Regions from separate parts of the Fructobacillus cardui genome, predicted to be linked through region 1. Evidence: predicted binding sites of a transcription regulator. Region 1 holds the regulator's gene; each other region holds the start of a gene.
What was found. Region 1 encodes LexA, which represses DNA repair genes until DNA is damaged. Its sites were predicted from a motif close to CNAACANNTGTTNG; they were not measured.
Positions count from the first base shown of each region.

Region 1 (6,580 bases):
TCTTTTTGCGGCCGGCTCAGGCGCTTAAACTTAGCCTCAGCCGAAAGGGCAGCGTGCTTATTATCAAACGTTTCTTGGTAAATCAGCTGTAATGGATGTCTGGACTTCACCCGAGTAAACTTGGCCCCCTTCCCCGCTTGATGGACTAAAAAACGGCGGTGGGCATCATCGGAAAAACCACCATAAAAATAACCGTCGGCCGTATAGAGCACATAAAAATCATAAGTTTTGTCATGAGCATCCGTCATGATTCCCATCTCCCTCCTCGCGCAACCACCTGTAATTGACTTACAGCTGCCAAGGTTGCCCATACAAAATTTCTTGTACCTGGGGCGTATACTGGTCATCAGCTGTATAGGCAATAATTGGTGGCAAAATCCGAACGCCACCCGGCTTACCCGCCTTAATCGCTTCTACCAAGACCATGTTGGCCTCACGGTCGGCCTTGCCGTACACAAACTGAATCCGTTTGACCGCTAATTTCCGGGCAGAAAGGGCAGACATAATATCCTCCAACCGGTCTGGTCGATGAACCAAATAAAATTTACCGTTATTCTTTAACAGCTTATTGGCAACTTGCGCTAAACGGGGCAAATCGATGGCAATTTCATGCCGGGCCAATTGATAATGTTCATCAAGGTTTTGCTTGGTCTTTTCATTCACGGAAAAATAAGGTGGGTTCGACAAAACCGTATCCACCGATCCAGGCTTAATATCGTCATAAATTTCTTGCATATCGGACTGAATCACACTCACGCGGTCTTCCAAATGATTTAAAACAACCGAACGCTGTACCATCTCTGCTAAATCTTGCTGCAGCTCGACTAACTTTACTTGCCCTGTGACTTTGGCGGCATAAAAAAGACCAATTGCTCCAGTACCGGCACCTAAGTCGACCGATAGTCCTCGCCCCTTTTGCTTGGGCTTAGCAAAGTATGCCAAGAGCACGGCGTCTAACGAGTAAGAAAACATATCTGGATTTTGGATAATTTGAATCTGTTGTGATGGCAAGCCGTCAAGGCGCTCACCTGCTCGTAATTCTTCTGCTTCCATGGTTTGTTGCAATATCTCCATAAACTAAGTAAAATTATTCTGTTAAGTCAATTAGAAAGGGACAAGCAGATGTTATTCTATCGCTTTATCCGGGTCTTTACAGTGACCTTTGTGGCCATTATTAATGGTCGCGTTACCTATCTCCACAAAGAGCGCCTGCCAAAAAATGAAAACTACGTTTTAGTTGGGCCACACCGTTCTTGGTGGGATCCCGTTTGGTATGCTATGGCGGCCTATCCAAAGCGCTTCATCTTTATGGCTAAGAAGGAGCTTTTCAAAAATCCTGCTTTGCGCGCCTTGATTACCACTTTGGGGGCCTTTCCAGTTGATCGGCGCAATGTCGGTACCGATACCATCAAATATCCCGTTAACGAGTTAAAGAATGGCGATCGATCACTCATCATGTTTCCAACTGGATCCCGGCATTCTCAAAAGTTAAAATCAGGATCAATCCTGATTGCCAAACTTTCAAAGAAACCGATTGTTCCAGCAGTTTATCAAGGTCCCGTGAAGTTTTCACACCTATTTAAACGCAATAATACCACAATTAATTTTGGTGAACCAATTGTGATTGACCCTAAAGCCCGCTTGACGGACGAAAAAATTGCCGAATACAATCAGAAGATTCAAGAATCTTTTGATGCCTTGGACAAAGAAATCAATCCCAACTGGGTATACATTGATCCAAAAGCACAAAAAAAATAAGCCGTTTGGCTTATTTTTTTTGTGCTTTGGCATTTTGTGCCTTCATTTGAGCCATCATCTGATTCAACTTCTTTTGTGATGGCTTCTGGCCCATTGACATCATCATGGACTTCATCATTTCTTCTGAAATGGGTGGGTTCTTTGCCAAGTATGACTTCATCGTAAAGCGGGCCAAGAAGAATCCCCCAACCAAACCAACGACCAAAGCCAAAATTCCAACTAATACAACCATTATTGGTCTCCTTTAACTACGAAAATCTATAAGGTATTATAGCATAAAGGCAAGCAAGACAGTATCTTTTTGCAAAAACAGTGGAAAACAGGTCGATAACTCGAATAAAAAGTTTCTTTATCCACTATTTTAAATTTAATCCCCATTTTGTAATAAAATTTAATATTTCTTAAGGTTTTCTCGCGAACATTTGTTTGCTTTTCAGGTTAAAATTCGCTAAGATAAACGTAGCAAATACAGGTAGGAAAGTACATATGGCAAGTTCTGATTCAAAACAAATTCAAGTCTTGAGATTTATTCACGACTATCAAAGTAAAAATGGTTTCCCACCCACCATTCGTGAAATTGGTGAAGCAGTCGGCCTATCTTCCTCTTCAACCATCCACGGTCACATTGCCCGTTTGATTAAAAACGGCTACCTCGAGAAGAAGGGAGAAGGAACTAAGGCACGCGCTATTGAAGTGACACCAGCCGGTTTTGAAATCCTTGGGATTTCGGCCACTTCCGGTAAGATTCCAGTCCTAGGATTGGTCACAGCTGGTCAACCAATTCTGGCCGTCGAACAAGAAGCAACCGAGTTCTTCCCCATTCCAGAAAATCTGATTCCCTATGATGGTGACCTCTTTATGCTGAATGTTCGTGGTGAATCCATGATTAACATCGGTATTTTGGATGGCGACAAAGTAATTGTCCGTCGTCAACAAAATGCCGACAATGGCGATATCGTCGTTGCCATGAACGAGGACAACGAAGCCACGGTTAAACGCTTCTTCCAAGAAGGTGGTCACTACCGCCTTCAGCCAGAAAACGATACAATGGCTCCCATTATCTTGGAATCTGTTTTTATTTTGGGAAAAGTTGTTTCCCTTTACCGCGACGCAATTTATTAAAAACAAACTTGCCTAAGGGCCCTACTACGTTTTTGTAGTAGGGCTGTTTTATTAGCAAAATAAGGACACTAAAAAGCCACCAATTCGTTCGTTGGTGGCTTTTTCAAAATAATTTATGCAAAAGTTGAATCAGCTGGTACGCGAACCAAGTCCATTTCAACCAGTGTTTGTGCAATTTCAACCGTGTTCCAGGCAGCACCCTTCAGCAAGTTGTCAGAAACAACCCACAAGTGGAAGGCACCAGGATTTTCCAAATCAGGGCGAATGCGGCCCACAAATGTTTCACGCTTACCTTCAGCCAAAAGAGGTTGTGGGTAAGTTTGTGTAGCTGGATCATCTTCAATAATCACATTATCAACGGCACCAATTGCCTGACGAATTTGATCAGTTGTCACGTTCTCGTCACCAGTATCGATATAAACGCTCTCACCGTGACCAATCATGACCGGCACACGGACGGCCGTACCAGTCACCTTAATAGCCTTAGCATTCTTGTCACCCAAGATAATCTTCTTCGTTTCGTGGATCATCTTGTATTCTTCGTGTGTGTAGCCTTCTTCTTCGAAGACATCAATCTGTGGCAACAAGTTAAAGGCTAATGGGAAATGCTTTTTATCACCTTTCACCGGCAGGACATGGGCCAATTCTGCCATGTCGTCACCCAACAAACGAGCCTGAGCTTCAGCCAAAACTTCATCCATCGCTGCCTTTCCAGCACCAGAAGCCGCTTGATAAGTGGAAATAATCACCTGGTTCAAGCCAAATTCTCGGTAAACTGGGTCAAGCGCCATTACCAATTGCGTCGTTGAGCAATTAGGGTTGGCAATAATTCCCTGATGGTCCTTTAAAGCGGCGGCGTTAACCTCAGGCACAACCAATGGCACCTGATCATTCATTCGCCAATAAGAAGAGTTATCGACCACAACAGCGCCAGCCTTAACAGCAGCCGGAGCCAAAGCCTTTGAGGTAGATCCACCGGCTGAGGCCATAACAATATCAACACCTGCAAAGGAATCTTCCGTTGCTTCTTCGACCGTTAATTCTTGGTCCTTAAAGCTGATTTTTTGACCAGCTGAACGAGCAGAAGCTAAGGCCTTAACTTCACCAACCGGAATTGTTGATTGGGCCAACTGGTCCAAAATTCGACGTCCAACAGCACCCGTTGCACCGAGCACTGCTACATTATAGGCTGTCTTTGCTACCATAAAAAAATTCTCTCTTTCTTTTTAAATGACATAATAAACAACAGAAGAAAATTAGTCTGTCTTCAAGGCGCTTTCAATCTGCTTTTGAATATCAGCTGCCTGGATAAACGTCCGATGACGAACAGGTCGCTGGAACAAATCCTTCACTTGGTCAGGAATTTGTGTTTTGGTTGCTGCTGCCAAAGCAGTCAAGCCGCCTTCGCCACTAACAACTTCTTCGCCAAGTGCCTCAAGAACCGTTTGTGGGAACTTATAGGGACTAGCAGTTGCGGCCAAAAGGGTTTGATGACCATCGTCGTTGTATTGATAAACGGCCACAGCCGTATGTGGATCAATCAAATAATCAGAAGAAAGGAACGTCTTTCGTATCGTTTCTTCTACCTGCTCTTGATTGGTCCAACCAGCAGAAAACTTCGCTAAACCAGATCTCGTTTTTTCTGCCAATTGATACTGGCCTTGACTTTGCAAGTCTGCCATATCTTTTTTGATCAAATCAGCATCCTGACCGCCAGCAAAGTACAACAGACGCTCTAAGTTTGACGACACCAAAATATCCATAGCCGGCGCATTCGTCACCTTAAAGTCGCGGTTCTTATTATATACCCCTGTTTGGAATAATTCTGTTAAAACATGATTTTCATTCGAAGCAACCGTAAAATCAGCCACCGGTAAGCCGATGTGGCTGGCATAGTAAGCTGCTAACATATTTCCAAAATTACCAGTTGGCACAAGTACATCAATTTCTTCACCAGGCTTAATTTGACCACTTTCAACTAATTGACCATAGCCGTAGAAATAATAGACGATTTGTGGGACCAAGCGACAAATATTAATCGAATTTGCCGAAGAGATTTGAATATCTTCTTTCTTTAAGAAGGCAGCAAAATCTGAATCACCCAAAAGGCGCTTAACCGCCTGCTGGGCATCATCAAAATTGCCCTCTATCCCGTAAACATAGGTATTTTTTCCAGGCTCGGAGACCATCTGCTGACGCTGGATGTCCGAAACCCCGACTTGTGGGTACAAAACTGCAATTTTTGTTCCAGGTACGTCGGCAAAACCAGACATTGCGGCTGTTCCCGTATCACCTGAGGTTGCCGTTAAGATAGCAATTTCCTTATCCAGGCCTTCTTTCTTAGCCGCCGCAATCACTAAGTGAGGCAGGGCCTGAAGGGCAATATCTTTGAAGGCCAATGTCGGACCATGAAAAAGCTCCAAATAGTGCAAATTGTTCCCAGCATCTTTGACCGGCACAATTTTATCGGTATCCCATTGGCTACCATAAGCTGCCTGTACAACGGCTTGAATCTCTGCTTTTGTAAAATCAGGCAAAAAAGCAGCAAAAATTTCAGTCGCCAAATCCTGGTAGGATTGTTGACCGATGGTCTTTAAATCCAAGTTCAAAGTTGGCCACTGATTTGGCACGTACAAACCACCATCCGGTGCTAAGCCCTGGAGGATGGCCTGGGCGGCAGAAACAGCAGGGGCTTCTCCCCGGGTCGAGACATATTCCATGACGTACTCCTTCAATCTCATTGATTTCTAATGATATTATAACAAAAACATTCCTTTTTAGGCGGGAAAATGGTAAAGTTAATAGGAAATTATCCTTACTTGACAGTAAAAAACGATAGAAGGAGTCATCATGGAAGTTAAGATTGGCCTTTTTGGCTTAGGAACAGTTGGGATGGGCTTGTTAACCATCTTAGAGGAACAAAAAGAAAAAATCAGTGAAAATACTGGTTTAGACCTGACCGTAAAAACCGCGATGGTCTCTTCTTTAACCAAGGACCGCCCTGGTTTAAGCTCCACCATCCAACTGACCACCGACCCAAAGGACATCTTAGATGATCCAGAAATTGATTTGGTTGTCGAAGTTGCCGGTGGTACTGGCTCCGCTAAAAACTGGATTAAGTCCGCTTTGGCAAGTAAAAAACCAGTTATTACGGCTAATAAGGACCTGATTGCGACCGCTGGGGAAGAACTCCTTGACTTAGCAAACAAAGCGCAGGTGCCCCTCTTATATGAAGCAGCAGTTGCCGGTGGGATCCCAATTATCGGTACCCTACGCGAATATTTCCGTACCGATACCATCCGCTCATTAGCGGGGATTGTGAATGGTACCACCAACTACATGTTAACTCAAATGGCCGATAATGACCTATCCTACGAAACGGCCTTAAAGCAAGCACAAGACCTAGGCTTTGCCGAAGCGGACCCCACAAATGATGTCGCTGGCTACGATGCTGCTTACAAGGCCATTATCTTGGCCCGTCTGGTCTTTGGATTGGAGGCTGGATTAAAGGACATTCAAATTACCGGTATTCAAAAGATTACGGATGAGGACATCGCCGCCGTTAAAACACTTGGTGGCCAACTCAAGCTTCTTTTCCGCATCGATCAAATCAGTGCCGATTCAGTGGCCGTTATCGTTGCTCCCCAGGTTGTGCTACCACAATCACCTCTGTCACAGGTCCACAATGAGAATAATGCTA
Region 1 is NZ_CAUZLS010000001.1:31,259-37,838, forward strand. Features, by position in the region: gene AABI20_RS00145 (GIY-YIG nuclease family protein) at 1-248, opposite strand, end outside; gene AABI20_RS00150 (tRNA1(Val) (adenine(37)-N6)-methyltransferase) at 289-1,053, opposite strand; gene AABI20_RS00155 (lysophospholipid acyltransferase family protein) at 1,123-1,758, shown strand; gene AABI20_RS00160 (YneF family protein) at 1,769-1,990, opposite strand; gene lexA (transcriptional repressor LexA) at 2,245-2,880, shown strand; gene AABI20_RS00170 (aspartate-semialdehyde dehydrogenase) at 2,994-4,085, opposite strand; gene thrC (threonine synthase) at 4,137-5,600, opposite strand; gene AABI20_RS00180 (homoserine dehydrogenase) at 5,731-6,580, shown strand, end outside.

Region 2 (6,580 bases), on a different contig from region 1:
CCGGCTTGGCAATTGTACCAGGGAATTATCGGACTACTGTACCCAAAATCAGCGTTAAGCCAAGATATTGCAGGAACCAAGGACAGTCTGCAAGAAATTACTCCTGATTTGCTCTATCAAATTCATGCTGGCTTTTACCAGCCCCAAAACTTAGTGTTAACCGTTGTTGGCGACTTTGATATCAATGAATTAATCGCTTTTATTAAAGAGCAACAAGAACAAATCAGTAGTCAGACAGAAACTGTCTTGGTAGCAAAAGAAGATTTGGCAAAACAGGTGACCTTTGCAGCACGAAAGGAGCAAGGACTATCGCTAGAAAAAGGGGCCTATGGTCTTCGCTTACCAAGTCGCCTTGAGGATATTTCAGGAATTGAACGTGTTAAAGAAATCCTATTAGGCGAACTGGCCTTGGACTTAGTATTTGGTGATCAAACGGGGTGGTTCCAAGACGCTTATGAAAAAGGAATCTTCGGTGATGATTTTGATTATGAGTATAGTAATTTTGGCGCATACCAGTATTTAACTTTTTTTGCAGATGGTGAAAATCAAGATCAGGTTCAAGAATATTTGCTGAAAAGACTAGCAGAAGCACCCTCTATTTTAGCTGAAAGTCAGACTGATTTTACCCGGTTGCAAAAAGCTTTGGCTGGGCAAACTTTGGCTAGCCAAAATCGCCCGGATCGCCTTGGTTTAGACGAGGATTTAGCCTTGTATGGGGTATCACTATTTGATAAAATGAACATAATAACACGTTTTTGCTTAGATGATGTTGTCCAGTGCGGCAAACGGCTTTTTGAAGGTGGTCGTTTGACTCGCTTAGTATTAGAAAAGTAAGAGAAAAAATGGCTGAATATTTAGCAAGTGAAGTTAGTCAACAGTTACGAGAAGCACGATTGGAAAAGGGTTATACAATCGACCAATTGGCCGAAATGACCAAAATCCAACCCCGTTTCTTACAAGCGATTGAAGATGGTGAACAGGATGTCTTACCTGGTCAGTTTTATGCTCGGGCATTTGCTAAGCAATTTGCTGAAGCTGTCGGTTTAAACCCTGATGACCTTTTTGATGAAGTTCAATTTGACCCACAGGTGACTAGTGATTTATCTCATGCACACCGTGATGAAGACGGTGTCGTTCGAGCAGGGGTTAATAATTCAGAGGCCTTTAAGTCACGTTTTCGTGGTTTTATCCCAAGAATTTGGATAGCAATTATCGTTGTTGCCATTTTGCTGGTTGCTTGGTTTGTGGTAACACGGGCAAGTTCAGGCTCTAATTCATCTAACGGTGGCAACCAAGTTGAGGTTGCATCGTCATCGGTACCACAGTCATCATCGTCATCAGTGGTTTCCTCTTCAAGTGCTAACGGTGGTATTAACCTCGGAACTGCAACCACGAACACGGCTCAGTTGACAACCACCTATACTGTTAGCGGACAATTGGCCAATACGCATACCATTGTTGCTAAGGGCCAAAATGGCGGTTCGATGTTTAAGGTAACTGATGGAACCGGTAAGGTCTTATACAACGCTTGGTTGAACCAAGCTGATGAAAAGAGCGTTGAAATTCCAGCCAATACGGCGATTGTGAATATTCAAGTTTCGCAGGTTAGCCACGTTAACTTAACGATTAACAACCAACATATTGATTTACCAAACTTGCCAACGAACCCAGCTCCAACGACTTGGAACGTTGTCTTGAATTTGAATAAGTGAGAACAAAATGAACCTACCAAATAAACTAACGGTCTTTCGAATCATCTTGATTCCAGTTTTCATGCTCCTTTTGATTTTTTCAAAAGGCTCAGCAGTTGTGAATACTGATTTAGACTTGACCTTTTCATGGGTCCTGGCAGCCATTGTCTTTGCCGTTGCTTGTATTACTGATTTCTTAGATGGGCAAATTGCTCGTCGAAAGCACTTAGTAACCAACTTCGGTAAATTCTTTGATCCATTAGCTGATAAGCTGTTGGTTATGACTGCTTTGATTTACCTGACCGCCTTTCACCAAGTTTCAGCTTGGGTTACAGCAGTCATTGTTATCCGGGAGCTAGCAGTAACTGGTTTGCGAACTCTGGTTGTTGAAAACAATGGAGCAGTCATGGCTGCTGCCTGGCCAGGTAAGATTAAAACATTTTCCCAAATGTTTGCCATTTTCTTCCTCTACTTAAAGGATTGGCCATTTGCAATTGTGAATTTTCCAATCGGTCAAGTCCTCTTGTATATTGCCGTTTTCTTTACAATTTATTCAGGAATCGAATATTTCTGGAAAAGCCGCGCGGTTTTTGCAGACGGACTATAAGCGCTTTAAGCGCTTTTTTCGTCCAATTAAATAAGGTCAAAAATGATGCGAACAAATGTTCGTAAAAGCCCTTGCATTTTGTTGAAAAAGTCCGTACACTGTTGATAGACATTTAAGGAGTATCAAGCATGGTTGCAAAAAAGACAAGCGATGATAACAAGAAGGACGGCCGTCAGGCTGCCCTAAATGAAGCTTTAAAGAAAATTGAAAAAAACTTTGGAAAGGGTTCAATTATGACGTTGGGCGATAACGCCTTGACGCAGGTTGAAACTTCGCCATCAGGGTCTGTTAAATTGGACGTGGCTCTGGGCGTCGGAGGATATCCAAAGGGACGGATTATTGAAGTTTACGGGCCTGAATCATCAGGTAAGACGACGATTGCCCTGCATGCAGTAGCTGAAATTCAAAAAAATGGTGGCACGGCTGCCTATATAGATGCCGAAAACGCTTTGGACGTGAAGTATGCTGAAGCTTTAGGTGTTAAAAAAGATGAATTGCTGCTGTCACAGCCGGATACTGGTGAACAGGGATTGGAAATTGCTGATGCCTTGGTTCAATCTGGTGCCGTTGACATGGTTGTAGTGGATTCCGTGGCTGCCTTGGTTCCTCGTGTGGAAATTGAAGGTGAAATGGGGGATGCTCACGTTGGTTTGCAGGCGCGGTTGATGTCTCAAGCTTTACGGAAGTTAGCTGGAACCTTGAACCGAACGGGAACGATTGCAATTTTTATTAATCAAATTCGTGAAAAGGTTGGCGTGATGTTTGGTAATCCCGAGACAACGCCTGGTGGTCGTGCCTTGAAGTTTTACTCGACCATTCGATTGGAAGTCCGTCGATCAACTCAAATTAAAGATGGTTCTGATGTGACTGGTAACTTGACCAAGGTCAAGGTTGTGAAGAACAAGGTTGCGCCACCCTTTAAGGTTGCCGAAGTTGATATCATGTATGGAAAGGGAATTTCACAAACTGGCGAAATTCTTGACTTGGCCGTTGACCAAGACATCATTGATAAGGCCGGTGCATGGTATGCCTATAATGGGGAACGAATTGGTCAAGGTCGCGAGAAGGCCAAGGAATATTTGGATGATCCTGAGCACGCTGCTTTGAAGGAAGATATCTATACACAAGTGCGAAATGCTTATGGTATTGGCGATGAGCCAGCCGTTGATGCCGGTCCTGACGAAAGTGATAGCAAAAGTGCAGAAAATCACGATAATGACGGGCTTACTGACGAACCTATTATTTAGAAATAGTAATAATAAATTAATATTAAAAAGCGTTATAAAACGCTTTTTTTTGTTATAATGTGTTTGTTCTTAACTGAAGTGAATGATTCATTTTCACACAAATTATTCGGATTAGTTTGGAATAGATACTTGTTGTTGTAGGATAATCTTTTGCACCCAGTTGGGAGAAGAGGAATCATGCAAAGATCGCATCGCGGGTCATGGATAGTGGCCTCTGTCGTCGTTGTACTTGCTATTATCTTGGGAATTGCCTATCAAAACCGAGACAAGCAAGCCAACACCGCACCCATTACTGCAGTTGGTTCAACTGCACTGCAACCTTTGGTTGAAGCTGCCGGGGAGGACTATCAACGTTCTCACCCTGGTGTCTCCATTACCGTTCAAGGTGGTGGAAGTGGTACGGGTCTGTCACAAATAGCGCAAGGAGCTGTTTCCCTTGGAAACTCAGATCTCTACGCTGAAGAAAAGAAGGGGATTGATACAAAGAATTTAGTTGATCATCGAGTCGCAGTCGTTGGAATTGCGCCAATCATTAATAAGCAAGCCGGTGTCAAAAATTTGACACTAGCACAGTTGACCGATATCTTTACCGGTAAAATTAAAAATTGGAGTGAACTGGGCGGAAAAGACATGCCAATCGTGCTAGTTAACCGTGCCGCCGGTTCCGGAACTCGAGCTGCTTTTGAAAAGTGGGCTATGGGTGGCAAAAAGAGTGCTTCTGCACAAGAACAAGATTCATCAGGAATGGTCTTGTCAATTGTTAAAAGCACTCCGGGAGCTATCTCTTACGTTGCCTTTGCTTATAAGTCAAATGATGTTGTTCGGGCAAACATTAATGGTGTCGCACCTACCGATGCCAATGTTGAAGATGGGGCTTACCCTATCTGGTCATATGAACACATTTACACGAACGGCAAGCCAACAGGTGAAGTTGCTAAGTTCTTGGATTTCTTTAATTCAGATCGTGTACAGAAAACGTACGTGCCAAAGTTGGGTTACATCTCAAACTCAAATATGAAGATTGAGCGTGACCTGCATGGTAACATTACCGCTAAGCAGAAGGGGTAAGGCAGACAATGGATCTTATTACCGAAAAAATTAAAAAAACTTCGTTGTCAACCAAGCAAGACCGATTTGGAAAGTTTATCTCGGCTCTTGCCTTAATTCTAATCACTGCGGTGGTTGTCTTAATTTTCGGCTTTGTTATCACTCGGGGGTTAGCCACCTTTACGACCAATAAAGTTTCAGTTAGTAAGTTTCTCTTTGGAACGAATTGGAATCCGAGTGTTGTTGACCCTAAGACTGGTCAGCCAGGAATTGGCGCATTACCGCTTATTACTGGTTCTCTTGCGGTAACCGTTTTGGCTGCCATTATTGCTACGCCATTCGCAATTGGAACAGCAGTCTTTATGACTGAAATTGCTAAGAAACGTGGTTCTCGTATTATGCAACCAGTCATCGAATTGTTGGTTGGAATTCCTTCCGTTGTTTATGGTGTTATTGGTTTGGCCGTTGTGGTTCCAGCTGTTCGTTCAATTTTTGGCGGAACCGGTCTTGGAATTTTGTCAGGAACAATTGTTTTGTTCGTCATGATTTTACCAACCATTACTTCTATGACTGTCGATGCCTTAAAGGGCGTTCCTCGCTATTACCGTGAATCAGCCTTGGCAATTGGAGCCACACGTTGGCAGATGATTTATAAGGTGATTTTGCGGGCAGCAACACCAGGAATCTTGACAGCCATTGTCTTTGGAATGGCTCGTGCCTTCGGTGAAGCTTTGGCTGTTCAAATGGTTATCGGAAATGCGGCCAAGATGCCAGGTTCTCTGGTTTCACCAGCAGCAACCTTGACCTCCGTTTTGACGATGGGAATTGGAAACACGGTCATGGGTACGTTGCAAAACAACGTCTTGTGGTCATTAGCAATGATCTTACTTCTAATGTCTCTTGTCTTTAACCTCTTGATTCGCTGGATTGGTCGAAAAGGAGAACTGAAGTAATGAAAGCAAAAACTGCTGATAAAATTGCTACAGCCGTGATTTACGGAATCGCTGGTTCAGTAGCGTTGGTGCTGGCAGCAATGCTAGCCTTTATCTTGGTTCGAGGATTGCCTCATTTATCATGGCACTTCTTGACTGCACAAGCTCGGTCATTTGAAGCTGGTGGTGGAATTGGCATTCAGTTGTTCAATTCTTTCTATCTCTTGATTTTGGCTATGCTGATTTCATTCCCAATCGCTCTTGGAGCGGCTATTTACTTGAATGAATATGCCAAGCCAACGGTTTGGACGTCAATGGTTCGTACAGCAATCGAAGTGATGTCATCATTGCCTTCTGTTGTTGTTGGGTTGTTTGGATTCTTGATTTTCGTTGTGAAGTTGAAGCTTGGTTTCTCCATTATTTCTGGGGCCATTGCATTGACATTCTTTAACTTGCCAATCTTGACCCGTTCAATCGAAACATCATTGAGCCAAATTCCAAACCTGCAACGTGAAGCTGGAGCGGCTTTGGGTCTTTCACGATTTGAAACAGTCATTCATATCATCTTGCCAGCAGCGGTACCATCCATTGTGACAGGAGTTGTGATTTCTGCGGGACGTGTCTTCGGTGAAGCTGCTGCATTGATCTTTACAGCTGGTCAATCGGCACCTTCATTGGACTTTGGTGACTGGAACCCATTTAACTTGGCATCACCATTGTCACCTTTCCGACCAGCCGAAACTTTGGCCGTGCACATTTGGAAGATTAATTCGGAAGGAATTATGCCGGATTTATCACTTGTGTCAGCGGGAGCATCAGCGGTTTTGATTATCGTGGTATTGCTCTTTAACTTTAGTGCACGTCGCTTGGGAACACTTCTCTATAAGAAGTTGACAAAATCGTGAGGTTAGCATGACAGATAAGAGTCAAGAATTAAAGCCAGTATCAGATTTTATTCCTGAAAAGGCACCGGAACGCTATATCATTCCAATGGAGGATGATAAGCATGAAATTGCCCTTTCAACTGAAAACTTGCAAGTGAGTTATGGCGATAAC
Region 2 is NZ_CAUZLS010000002.1:9,789-16,368, forward strand. Features, by position in the region: gene yfmH (EF-P 5-aminopentanol modification-associated protein YfmH) at 1-834, shown strand, start outside; gene AABI20_RS02175 (helix-turn-helix domain-containing protein) at 843-1,712, shown strand; gene pgsA (CDP-diacylglycerol--glycerol-3-phosphate 3-phosphatidyltransferase) at 1,720-2,298, shown strand; gene recA (recombinase RecA) at 2,427-3,545, shown strand; gene AABI20_RS02190 (phosphate ABC transporter substrate-binding protein PstS family protein) at 3,723-4,613, shown strand; gene pstC (phosphate ABC transporter permease subunit PstC) at 4,622-5,545, shown strand; gene pstA (phosphate ABC transporter permease PstA) at 5,545-6,429, shown strand; gene pstB (phosphate ABC transporter ATP-binding protein PstB) at 6,515-6,580, shown strand, end outside.
Region 2: the regulator LexA is predicted to act here: its motif matches at 2,347-2,360, upstream of recA (recombinase RecA).

Region 3 (6,580 bases), on a different contig from region 1:
TGTAATGGGAGTCTTTGACTATTCTGAAAAATATAACGGTATCATTGAACGGTCACATTTTGACCTTGATGATCAACGGTTAAACTTGGACCAGAAAGTCGTCTATTATTTACGGCAATTTTCAGCAATTGACATGAATAAGATTGCTAAGGTAACCTTATCTTTGATGACCAAGCGCGGCATTCAACGGGTGATTGATTATCTTTATGACCGAGAAGTCGGGTTGAAGCCAAAGGAAAAGGTCTTCATTCAAAAAATGGCTGCTTTTGAAGGGCAGCTGACCATTAAGGCGCGAAAGGGAAAGCCATGAAAAGAATTTTAGTTTTACATACTGGTGGGACGATTGCCATGCACGAGGATGTTGATGGTGATGTTGAACAGGGTGCACAAAACCCATTAAATGATGCCCACCTCGATTTACCCGAAGTGGAATTGACGACTGAAAACATTTTTAATTTGCCGTCCGAACATATTACCCCAACTCATATGTTGGCCCTCTATAACCGTCTCAAGGATGCGGAACAAGATTTTGACGGGGTAGTCATCACGCACGGGACGGATACGTTGGAAGAGACCTCATTCTTCTTGGATGGAACACTTTCCTTTGAAATTCCAATTGTCATGACCGGTGCTATGCGGTCCTCCAACGAATTGGGCTCCGATGGTTTATATAATTTCCAATCGGCCTTGCGCGTGGCCATCGATAAGCAGTCAAAAAATCGGGGTGTCATGGTTGTTTTAAATGATGAAATTCATGCTGCCCGGTTTGTGACGAAAACACATGCAACGAACGTTGCCACCTTTGCCTCACCGATTTCTGGGGCGATGGGTATGGTTAATAAACGTAAAATTCTCTTCTTTTACGACCTGCCATATAAGCAAACTTATCCCATTAAAGCCGTTGATAAAAGAATTCCGGTTATGAAAGCCTATGCCGGGATGGATGGCCATATTCTGAGTCTTTTAGCTGACTCAGGCATTGATGGCATCGTGATTGAAGCACTTGGAGCAGGAAACTTGGGCGAGGATGCTGCCCTTGGGGTTTTGAAACTCTTGGATGCTGGCATTCCTGTTGTGATTGTTTCGCGGTCCTTTAAGGGCATTGCGGAGCCGGTTTATGATTACCTTGGTGGTGGCGTGCAGCTCGAAAAGGCCGGGGCTATCTTCGCATCGGCCGTTAATGGGCAAAAGGCCCGACTAAAACTCTTGATTGGTCTGGAAAATCAGCTAAACACGAACGATTTAAATAATTACTTGCACGAATTTTAATAAAAGTCGTACTTATGCTAGACTATCGCAATAAATATTTGCTATAATAACTTTACACTAGTCAATCAGCTGACTGGCTAGCTGATGTTGTTTGATTTAGTGAAAGAAGATGCCCAGGAGAGCTTAAATCATGAATTTTACTGACCAAGACCCATTGATTTTTTCAGCCATTCAACAAGAAGGTGCCCGGCAAAACCGGACAATCGAATTGATTGCTTCTGAAAACTTTGCTTCAAAAGCCGTTCGTGCCGCTCAAGGTTCGGTATTGACGAACAAGTACGCAGAAGGATATCCCTACAAGCGTTACTATGGTGGAACGGAATACGTTGATATCGTTGAACAAGCTGCGATTGATCGTTTGAAGGAATTGTTTGGTGCAGAATATGCCAATGTGCAACCACATTCTGGTTCACAGGCAAACGCAGCAGCCTACATGGCCTTTTTGAAGCCAGGTGATACAATTTTGGGTATGGATTTGGATGCTGGTGGTCACTTGACTCACGGAGCCAAGGTAAGTTTTTCTGGTAAGGTTTACCATTCAGAAACTTACGGTTTGGATTCAGAAACTGAAACTTTGGACTATGATGCCATCATGGCACAAGCCAAGGAAGTCAAGCCACAGATGATTGTGGCTGGTGCATCTGCTTATTCACGAACAATCGACTTTAAGAAGTTCCGTGAAATCGCCGATGAAGTTGGGGCCTACTTGATGGTTGATATGGCTCACATTGCTGGTTTGGTTGCAGCTGGTTTGCACCAAAATCCAGTTGGCATTGCTGATGTCGTGACATCAACAACCCACAAGACTTTGCGTGGCCCACGTGGTGGTGTAATCTTGTCACAAGAAAAATACGCAAAGCAAATTAATTCAGCTATCTTCCCTGGTTCACAGGGTGGACCTTTGGAACACGTGATTGCTGCCAAGGCTGTTGCCTTTGGTGAAGCATTGCGTCCAGAATTTAAGGACTATGCAAAGCAAATCATCAAGAACTCACAGGCAATGGTTGCAGTCTTTGAAAAGACTGACGACATCCGTGTTGTTGCTGGTGGTACTGATAACCATCTCTTTAACTTGGATTTGACGAAGACTGATTTGACTGGTAAGGAAACACAAGAATTGTTGGATCGTGTCTCAATCACGACGAACAAGGAAGCCTTGCCAAATGAACAGCGCAGTCCATTTATTACTTCTGGAATTCGTATTGGAACACCAGCCATCACGACTCGTGGTTTCGATGAAAACGATAGTGCTGAAGTTGCCCGTTTGATTGTGGAAGCAATTCACAACCATGACGATGAAAAGGCATTAAAGGACATTAAGAAGCAAGCAGAACGCTTGGCAATGGCACACAAGTTGCCGTAATGACCAATAATGGTATAGAATGATGAAAAGCTGTTAATGCAGCTTTTTTTCTTTGAATCCGCTGGAGGTGAACAAATGCCTGACAAAAAGACGATTCGCCAGGAACAAAAAGCCAAGTTGAAGGCCTTGAGCCCGCTAGCAAAGGCTGAACAAGAAGAACAGTTATATCAAAAACTGTTTCAACAACCAGCCTGGCTTCAGGCACAAACTGTCGCGGTGACGGCATCGCTTCCTTTTGAAGTGGAGACAACACCGATTATGGAGGCCGCCTGGCAGGCTGGTAAAACGGTTGGCTTGGCGAAGGTGGTTGATCGAGAATTAACCTTTGTTAAAATCAGTGCCGACAGTGCCCTGACAGCTGGTGAAAGTTTTGGTATTTTGGAGCCCGAAAATGGTCAGGAACTGAAGAAATCAGCGATTGATTTGGTCTTAGTACCAGGGCTCGCCTTTAGCGATGCCGGCCTCCGAGTCGGTTTTGGTGGCGGTTATTATGACCGTTTTCTTGCCGATTACGAGGGGGAAAGTATCAGTCTCGCTCTAGCAGAACAAAGGCGGGTTGATTGGGTACCTGACAACTTTGATGAAGTGGTCGGCCAGGTTTTGGGCCCTGGCAAATGAGTGATTGTGACATAAAATTTTGATGAGAGACTTAACGTTAATGTTAGGTCTTTTTCTTAGCAAATTTTTACTGATTTTTTTCTTGCTAAAGCGAACATCTGTTCGTATAATAAAAACAGACTTAACAGGAGGAAATCCGTCGGATGACGACTAATGATTTTTCAAAAATTTATCAAAGTGAAGACCGGCGGGTTGTCTTTCTAATCGATTCAAAAAGCTTTTATGCCAGTTGCGAAGCGGTTGAACGAGGGTTAAATCCGCTGAAGGCCATGCTGGTAGTGATGTCACACCAGGAAAATGATACCGGGGGGTTAGTGCTGGCCTCATCGCCAATGGCTAAGAAGCGACTGGGGATTTCCAACGTTACCAGACAAAAGGATGTTCCAGATGTTCCTGGCCTAATCAAGGCGGAGCCGCGGATGAACCTTTATATCAAAAAAAACTTAGCGATTAATGCCATCTACCAACAATACGTTGACGATGACCACTTGTTACCATATTCCATTGATGAATCAATTTTAGATATCACTGATTTTTGGCACCTCTTTGGCAAGAGCCCAAGAGAAGTTGCGCAAAAAATTCAACGGCAAGTCCTGGCCGAAATGGGGATTTACCTTTCAGTTGGCATCGGGGATAGTCCGGTTTTAGCCAAATTAGCCTTGGATTTAGAAGCGAAAAAGGCGCCACACCTGCTGGCTGAGTGGCACTATGAGGACGTATCGAAAAAGTTGTGGCCCGTGACAAACTTTGGTCATGTTTGGAGTATTGGGTCACAAACGGCACAAAAATTGCAGCGGTGGGGCATTGCAAGCATTGGCGATTTAGCCAAACAAAACCCATATGTTCTCAAAGAACGGCTGGGACTAATGGGTGAGCAACTTTATGCCTTGGCCTGGGGCATTGACCGGTCTGATTTGACAGAAAAGATTACGCCAAAAGATAAGTCCTATGGGAACTCACAAGTTTTACCAGAAAATTACCATGATGCAGCGGCCATCCAAGTGGTGGTGCAAGAAATGGCAGATCAAGTAGCAAGTCGCCTCCGGGCGCACCAACAACAAGCAACCCTGGCATCACTTTACTTGGGTTATGCTGACCAAGGAATCGCTTTTAACACCCGCCACAATCCTAAAACGGGCCTGCACCAGACCATTCGCATCGAGCCAACAAATCGTAGTCAAACCTTGATGGCCGTTTTGAAGCGCATTTTTCAGGAAAATTGGTCGGGTGACCCAGTTCGCTATATTGGGATTTCTTTTTCCGGCTTATCGAGTGAAAGCGTGCAAGAAATTTCACTCTTTGACAAGGCTCCTAGTCCAACTGACCAGGAGGAAGATCCGGTTGATACGGTTGTTGACCAAATTCGTCGTCGCTTTGGGGCGGCGAGCCTGGTCCGTTCAATTTCGCTAGAAAAAGGGGCTACGGCGATTAGCCGGGCTAATTTGGTTGGGGGCCATAATGGGGGAAATGCTTATGAGTAAGAATTTTTCTGCTAATCCAGACTGGTTAGCGACCGTCGCTGGCTACTTTGACCATGATTATCGCGAGCGAGGGAAGGTCAAGTGGAATGGCTTTTTTCTTTCGGATCATACTGCGGGATTGAAAAATCAGAAAACGGATCAAGACCAGGCAGATCAGACGAAGTTGCATGAGGCCATGTCGTATGAGCAAATGCAGCAGGTGGTTGCTTTGGCTTATCGGAATTCACAACGATTGGTTGTCCAAGCGAACAGTTTCGATATCGAAGGCCGGGCCAGTCCTGTAGAAGTTGGCCGGGTAACAGGTTTTTTTGCGGATGGTTTTTACTTAGACAGAGAACCAAAAAATTGGGAAGACTTGCAGTTTGTGGAGGTTAATCATGGTCGAAAATGAATTGATAACTGAAATTTTAAAGGAAATGACACCATTATTTAAACGGGCTAAAAATACTGTTTACGAATTGCGAGTGGTGGACCAGCGGTATGCCGGACAAGTTAATTTTTTCTTTGAGTGGAATCAAGTTGGTCGCTCAACCATTTCTCGTCAAATCTTAACCGTTCCCAGACGGCGGGTGAAAGATTTGGAAGGACTGATTACGGCTTTGAAGTCCAAAACTATGGTGAAGGTGACGTTGGTATAATCGCTGGCAAATCAGCATTAGGCATCTTTTTATTAATAATTGTCTGTTGAATGTTACAACTGCGCAAAATCTTTTACATCTTTGTAAAACAAGGTTATAATATGGCTATAGCAAAGTAGAACAGGAGATGTCTTATGTCAGTAACAGGAAACACAGTTCCAGCAAGCATCGCAATGTTAAAGGTGCTTGAAGATTGGGGTGTTGATCACCTCTTTGGCTATCCTGGGGGTTCGTTTAACTCCACCATGGCAGCCCTCGCAGAGCGAAAAGAACAAATTCACTATATTCAAGTTCGCCATGAACAAGTTGGTGCTTTGGCAGCCGCAGCGGATGCTAAACTCACAGGTAAAATCGGCGTTGCCTTCGGATCGGCTGGACCTGGAGCCACAAACTTGTTAACGGGTCTTTATGATGCCAAGGAGGACCATGCACCTGTTTTGGCTCTTGTTGGTCAAACGCCACGCGCGGTTATGAACTCACACTTTTTCCAAGAATTCAACGAAGATCCAATCTTTGAAGATGTATCCGTTTATTGCCGAACTGTCATGACGGCTGAAAGTTTGCCACACGTGGTCGACCAGGCCATTCGTGAAGCCTACAAGCATCAGGGTGTCGCAACGGTGATTATTCCAAACGACTTGGGCTACGAACAAATTCCAGATATCGCTTATGGTTCCCATGGATCCACAGATGATAAAAAGACGCCACAGCCAGAACCAACCGCTGCCGAAGTTGATCAATTCTTAGCATTGGTTAAGGAAGCCAAGCGACCAGTTATTCACGTTGGTCGTGGAATTCAAGAAGGTGGTGACGCCCTGATTGAATTATCAAAGAAATTGCAAATTCCTTTGGTTATGACCGGTTTGGCAAAAGGCCATGTTGATGAAAGCTATGCAGGAAACTTGGGCATGGCCAACCGTGCTGCCTCAAAGGCTGCCGATGAAATCATGGCGAGCGCTGATTTGTTGATTGCCATTGGGGCTGATTTCCCATTTGCCAAATTAGTGTACACGACTCATCCGTTTAAGTTCGTTCAGGTCGATAACGACCGAACAGAGCTTGGCCGCCATCATAACCTCGATTTGGGTATCTGGTCGGATGCAACTGCTTTTGTACAGGCTGCCTTAGACCGTAGTGAACAAGCACCAGAATCCGCATTTTTCAAGGCCGCTTGTGCCGATAAGGAAAATTGGTTTACTTACCAAAAGCAA
Region 3 is NZ_CAUZLS010000008.1:28,176-34,755, reverse strand. Features, by position in the region: gene recO (DNA repair protein RecO) at 1-310, shown strand, start outside; gene AABI20_RS07070 (asparaginase) at 307-1,269, shown strand; gene glyA (serine hydroxymethyltransferase) at 1,400-2,632, shown strand; gene AABI20_RS07060 (5-formyltetrahydrofolate cyclo-ligase) at 2,708-3,250, shown strand; gene AABI20_RS07055 (Y-family DNA polymerase) at 3,394-4,731, shown strand; gene AABI20_RS07050 (hypothetical protein) at 4,724-5,122, shown strand; gene AABI20_RS07045 (hypothetical protein) at 5,109-5,369, shown strand; gene spxB (pyruvate oxidase) at 5,504-6,580, shown strand, end outside.
Region 3: the regulator LexA is predicted to act here: its motif matches at 3,342-3,355, upstream of AABI20_RS07055 (Y-family DNA polymerase).